Regions from separate parts of the Salmonella sp. GDC200615 genome, predicted to be linked through region 2. Evidence: predicted binding sites of a transcription regulator. Region 2 holds the regulator's gene; the other holds the start of a gene.
The links. The regulator PhoB, encoded in region 2, activates phosphate uptake and scavenging genes when phosphate is short. The targets are predictions, from matches to a motif close to CTGTCATAAAACTGNCNNAT.
Positions count from the first base shown of each region.

Region 1: uvrB (excinuclease ABC subunit UvrB) is a predicted target of PhoB. The motif match lies at 2,002-2,021, and genes of this name have one in related genera.

Region 1 is NZ_CP192247.1:3,063,351-3,066,776, forward strand. Features, by position in the region: gene uvrB (excinuclease ABC subunit UvrB) at 1-1,771, opposite strand, end outside; gene bioD (dethiobiotin synthase) at 2,422-3,108, opposite strand; gene bioC (malonyl-ACP O-methyltransferase BioC) at 3,101-3,426, opposite strand, start outside.
Region 2 is NZ_CP192247.1:3,454,144-3,457,569, reverse strand. Features, by position in the region: gene sbcD (exonuclease subunit SbcD) at 1-953, opposite strand, end outside; gene phoB (phosphate response regulator transcription factor PhoB) at 1,166-1,855, shown strand; gene phoR (phosphate regulon sensor histidine kinase PhoR) at 1,925-3,220, shown strand.

The sequences.
Region 1 (3,426 bases), 390 kb from region 2:
TGTTCAGCCCCTGCGGAGTGATACCGTGCTCTTCGTTGTACTTCTGCTGCTTCTCGCGACGTCGCTCGGTTTCGCCAATCGCCTTCGCCATCGACGGCGTGATTTTATCGCCATACAGAATCGCTTTACCGTTAACGTTACGCGCCGCGCGCCCTATGGTCTGAATCAGGGAGCGCTCGGAGCGCAGGAAGCCCTCTTTATCGGCGTCCAGAATCGCCACCAGCGAGACTTCCGGCATATCCAGCCCTTCGCGCAGCAGGTTAATCCCCACCAGAACGTCAAACTCGCCCAGACGCAAATCGCGGATGATTTCCATGCGCTCCACGGTATCAATATCTGAGTGCAGGTAACGCACGCGCTCGCCGTGCTCTTCCAGATATTCGGTCAAATCTTCCGCCATCCGTTTGGTAAGCGTAGTGACAAGGACACGCTCATTAATGGCCGCACGCTGACGAATTTCGGACAGCAGATCGTCCACCTGGGTCGCCACCGGACGCACTTCAATAATCGGGTCCAGCAGCCCGGTCGGTCGCACGACCTGATCCACCACCTCATCACCAGATTTTTCCAGCTCATAGTTGCCGGGCGTGGCGGAAACATAGATAGTTTGCGGCGCTAAGGCTTCAAACTCCTCAAACTTCAGCGGACGGTTATCCAGCGCCGAAGGCAGACGGAAGCCATACTCGACCAGCGTCTCTTTGCGCGCCCGGTCGCCGCGGTACATGCCGCCTATCTGCGGGATGGTGACATGAGACTCATCCACCACCAGCAGTCCGTCGGCGGGCAGATAATCGAACAAGGTTGGCGGCGGTTCGCCCGGCCCGCGGCCCGACAGAAAGCGGGAATAGTTTTCAATGCCTGAGCAGTAGCCCAGCTCGTTCATCATCTCTAAATCGAACTGCGTGCGCTGGCTTAATCGCTGCTCTTCAAGCAGCTTATTATTCGCCAGCAAGACCTTACGCCTGTCCGCCAGCTCATCTTTTATCTCTTCCATCGCCTGCAGAATACGCTCGCGCGGCGTCACGTAGTGCGTTTTGGGATAGATAGTATAACGTGGCACCGTTGACTCTACCTGCCCGGTTAACGGGTCGAACAGCGACAGGCGTTCCACTTCTTCATCAAACAGCTCAACGCGTAGCGCGATGTCGTCAGATTCAGCCGGGAAGATGTCGATCACTTCGCCGCGCACGCGAAAGGTACCACGCTGAAAAGCTTGATCGTTACGGGTGTATTGCAATTCCGCCAGCCGACGCAAAATCGCGCGCTGGTCAATCAGCATTCCCACCGTCAGATGCAGCATCATTTTCAGGTAGAGATCCGGATCGCCCAGACCGTAAATCGCGGACACGGAAGCCACCACCACGACATCGCGTCGCTCAAGCAACGCTTTCGTTGCCGACAACCGCATTTGCTCAATATGTTCGTTTACCGAAGCGTCTTTTTCGATAAACGTATCCGAACTTGGCACATACGCTTCCGGCTGATAGTAGTCATAGTAGGAGACGAAATACTCCACCGCGTTTTCCGGGAAAAACTCTTTCATTTCGCCGTAGAGCTGCGCCGCCAGGGTTTTATTGGGCGCAAGCACCATCGTTGGCCGCTGCAAGTCCGCAATGACGTTGGCAATGGTGAATGTCTTCCCGGAGCCGGTCACGCCCAATAACGTCTGATGCGCCAGCCCGTCCTCCAGCCCCTCTTCCAGACGACGTATAGCGTCCGGCTGATCGCCAGAAGGTTTAAAAGCGGAATTCAGTTTGAACGGTTTACTCATGAGCGGCTACCTGAAGGAGTGAGCGGGCAGGGATGTAATTTTACTCTCGACGGTGAATATTGCCAATAAAAAATACTGGATGAAAAAACAGTAACACTCCAGTGTATAATGGCTATCGGTAGATACCCCACGCTATTTAGAGGTAAAACATAGACAGTCGCGGGGTAAAATTCCAGCAGTGTGCTGGTTATCCCCAGACCAGAGTCTTTTTTAACATTTGTCAAGTCGGATGATGAAAGTTTTATGTCAACGTATCCTCCTTCCTTTACAACAATTGATTTTATATAACTTGCTGTCTGAAAAGGGATATTTTCTCAAGCCGTCTTTCGCGCCAATTTAGTCGCAGGCCGCGTCGCCTCTCGCTTACGTTGTGTTTTCTAACTCTAATACACAAGGTTATCCACAGGAATAGTGGATAACTGCTTCCAGCCCGTATCCCCTGCCGCCTGGCAAAATCAGCCCCTGACGTTTTCGCCGGGCGATAAAAAAAAATTATCGCTATTTTTGGCAGATTATTGGCTAACGAGAAGGCAAAAATTGAGGCGTAGACGCTCACATTTTGCACATTTTTAGCATGGCGACGTCAGGAGGGTCTGGCGAAAGAACAGCAGGATCGTCTGATCCTGCAAGAAGGCGGTTTTTAAGCGCGGTCAGGCGCGTTCCAGGGGGCTAAGGTCCAGATACTGTCCTGTCGCCGCCTGCGATGGAGAAACGCCCAGCCACGGGATTTCCCCTAACAGCGGGGCCGGTATGACGCGGCGAAGCGTCGCGAGATATTCACCATGACGCGCGCCTGGCGGCTGCATGTCGTTGGCTATCCATCCGACAAGCGGTAATCCGGCCTGTTCTACCGCCAGCGCCGTCAGCATGGCGTGATTAATACAGCCCAGCTTGACGCCAACAACCAGAATCACCGGCAGCTGCTCCGTCTGTACCCAGTCGGCAAACGTCAGCGTGGCAGAGAGCGGTGTAAACCAGCCGCCCGCCCCTTCTGTCAACACCCAGTCTGCCTGCGCCTCCAGCGTTCGTAATCCGCGTGATAACACCGCCGCGTCTATCGCCCGGCCTTCGTCGGCGCTAGCGATGTGGGGAGAAGTAGGCTCGGCAAAAGTATAAGGATTGATAGCGGAATAAGGTTGCGGCAGGCTGCTGTTACGCTGCAAGGCCAGGGCATCGCTATTGCGTAGCCCGTCGGTTGTCATTTCGCTGCCGGAAGCGACGGGCTTATAGCCTACGGTTTGATAACCTAACTGCGTTGCGGCCTGCAATAAGGCGCAACTGGCGACCGTTTTACCGACTTCAGTATCAGTACCGGTCACAAAATAGCGTTTAGTCACGTTCAATCACTCCCATAAAAAGGTGGTACGTCAGCGGATATTTCCCCTGCCGCTGCGGCCATGCCAGTTGAATCTGTCTAAGCCGGGCGCGGGTTAATACATCCGTCTCCCGCCCTTCATGAAGATGGGTGGCGCCAATGCCTTTGAGCGAACGCATCGCGCTCAGGGCATCCTCAAACCACAATGTCATCGCCTGAGTATGACGAGACGCCCGCCAGCCGCGTAGCGCGTGGTCAATGGCCTCTTCCGGCAAAAAGCTATTCGCGTGAGCGCGATTATCGACGGCCTGCCATGCCTGACGCAGCTCCGGCAACGACC
Region 2 (3,426 bases):
TGCAGATAGTCATCGGTTGTGATTTCAATATCCAGCCAGACGGGGGGCGATTGCTCAACGCCGCGCCACTGCTCAAGCTGTTCGGTAATTGATGCCAGGTCGCCTTTTAAAACCGCCAACGGTTGAGTCACGGGGACAGCCAGACTTTCGGTGCTTTGCCATTTCCCCTGGTCGAAGGTCACCAGATGCACGCATTTGCTTTTGCCGCACTCATCAAAGCTGAGGGCGATGGGCGAGCCGCAATAGCGGATATGCTCCGTGCCGCCGACACATTGCGCGCGGTGAATGTGTCCTAATGCGATATAATCTGCGGGGGGGAAATGCTGCGCCGGAAAGGCATCCAGCGTACCGATATAAATGTCGCGAACCGCATCGCTTTTGCTGGCGCCGACGGTGGTTAAATGTCCCGTCGCGATAACCGGCAGCTTTCGTTCGCCGCGTAGCTGGCACGCTTCCTGATACTGCTGTTGATAATAATCGGCAATCGCATGAAGAAGTTGCTGCTGTTTCTCGCTGCCGGATAACCCCGCCTGACTGGTAATAATGTCGCGCGGGCGCAAAAAGGGAATGGGGCACAGTACGGCGCCCGGAGAACCGTCGCGACGATGAAGTAGCCGCGGCGCATAGCCCGCGCTGGCGATCACGGTTGTATTGAGAAACGCCAGAATGTCGCGCGACTCGTTTAGCGTGGCGACGGAATCATGATTACCGGCCAGCACCACCAGATGACAGCCCGTTTGCTGTAAATTAACGACGAAACGGTTATAAAGTTCTCGGGCATAGCTTGGCGGCGAACCGGTATCAAAAATATCGCCAGCGACAATAATGGCATCCACCTGATGGGCCTGCGCGGTCTCCAGCAGCCAGTCCAGAAAAGCCTGATGCTCCGCGGCGCGGCTTTTACTGTAGAAATTTTGTCCCAGATGCCAGTCAGAGGTGTGGAGGATGCGCATAATTGTTCCATGCAAAAAAAGCGTGAACGGGATTATACACGTCATCCCTTCCATTTTTGGGCGCAATTTACCGCCGGTACACGGTAATGCACGGTTTCACCGGTGTCATAAATCATCAACATGCTGTCAATGCCGCCTTTTTTTCATAAATCTGTCATAAATCTGACGCATAATGGCGCGGCATTGATAACTAACGACTAACAGGGCAAATTATGGCGAGACGTATTCTGGTCGTAGAAGATGAGGCGCCGATCCGTGAAATGGTGTGCTTCGTGCTCGAACAAAATGGCTTTCAGCCCGTAGAAGCCGAAGATTATGACAGTGCGGTGAATAAACTTAATGAACCCTGGCCGGATCTCATCCTTCTTGACTGGATGTTGCCCGGCGGGTCAGGGTTACAGTTTATTAAACATCTCAAACGTGAAGCCATGACCCGGGATATTCCTGTGGTTATGCTGACCGCAAGAGGTGAGGAAGAAGATCGTGTGCGCGGGCTGGAAACCGGCGCTGACGATTACATTACCAAGCCGTTTTCCCCCAAGGAGTTGGTGGCGCGCATTAAAGCCGTTATGCGGCGCATCTCGCCGATGGCGGTCGAAGAGGTGATCGAGATGCAGGGACTGAGCCTTGATCCCGGCTCTCACCGCGTGATGACCGGCGACAGCCCGCTGGATATGGGGCCGACCGAATTTAAATTACTCCATTTCTTTATGACGCACCCGGAACGGGTTTACAGTCGCGAGCAGCTACTCAATCATGTCTGGGGCACCAATGTGTACGTTGAAGACCGGACGGTCGACGTGCATATTCGCCGTTTGCGTAAGGCGCTGGAGCACAGCGGCCACGACCGGATGGTGCAAACGGTACGCGGGACAGGGTATCGTTTTTCGACCCGCTTTTAATGCCTTTTCCGCCAGTAGAACACAGGTTTCTGGCGGAGAAGGCTTTCCATTCTTGAGGGAGTATGACGCGTGCTGGAACGGCTGTCATGGAAAAGGCTGGTGCTGGAGCTGGTGCTCTGTTGCATCCCCGCGCTTATCCTTAGCGCTTTTTTTGGTTATCTGCCGTGGTTTTTACTGGCGGCGGTGACGGGACTGCTTGTCTGGCATTTCTGGAATTTGTTACGCCTCTCCTGGTGGCTTTGGGTCGACAGAAGTATGACGCCGCCGCCGGGACGGGGAAGTTGGGAACCGCTGTTATACGGTTTACACCAGATGCAGTTGCGAAATAAGAAGCGTCGCCGCGAGCTGGGGAACCTGATTAAACGTTTTCGCAGTGGCGCGGAGTCGCTGCCTGATTCCGTGGTACTGACCACAGAAGAGGGCGGCATTTTTTGGTGTAACGGTTTGGCGCAACAGATACTGGGGCTACGCTGGCCGGATGACAACGGGCAGAATATTCTCAATCTACTGCGTTATCCGGAGTTTACCCAGTATTTAAAAACGCGTGATTTCACCCGTCCGCTTCATTTGGTGCTCAATACCGGGCGGCACCTGGAGATCCGCGTCATGCCTTATACCGATAAACAACTCCTGATGGTGGCGCGCGATGTGACGCAAATGCATCAGCTTGAAGGCGCCAGACGTAACTTTTTCGCCAACGTTAGCCATGAGTTGCGTACGCCCTTGACGGTATTGCAAGGCTATCTGGAAATGATGCAGGAACAGGCGCTGGAAGGGGCGACGCGAGAGAAAGCGCTGCATACGATGCGCGAGCAAACGTATCGTATGGAAGGGCTGGTAAAACAACTGCTTACGCTGTCTAAAATTGAGGCGGCCCCGGCGCTGTTATTAAATGAAAAAGTGGATGTACCGATGATGCTGCGGGTCGTGGAGCGTGAAGCGCAGACGCTCAGCCAGCAGAAACATACCTTTACGTTTGAGGTCGACGATAGTCTTAGCGTTCTGGGCAACGAAGAGCAGCTACGTAGCGCGATCTCAAACCTGGTGTATAACGCGGTAAACCATACGCCGGCGGGAACGCATATTACGGTGAGCTGGCGACGTGTCGTGCATGGCGCTGAATTTTGCATTCAAGATAACGGTCCGGGGATTGCTGCCGAGCATATTCCTCGTCTGACCGAACGCTTCTACCGCGTCGATAAAGCGCGTTCGCGGCAAACGGGCGGCAGCGGCCTGGGATTGGCGATTGTGAAACATGCGTTGAATCACCATGAAAGCCGCCTTGAAATCGACAGTTCGCCTGGCAAAGGAACGCGATTTAGCTTTGTGCTGCCGGAACGTCTAATTGCCAAAAATAGCGATTAATTGCCTTTCGTAAGTATAACTTTCCATAAGCCAGCGGATGCTGGCTTATTTTCTTTGCAGTTAAGACGGGCTCGTTGAAACATTCAACGTTTGGTGATTTTTTGTTCGCATGATTAGCCATAACTTTTTCATGAGAATGGTGTTTTATTCTGGTTGTAAATTTCATATCGCTATATTCATCTGGTTTTTAGATCCCACCTTGCTTT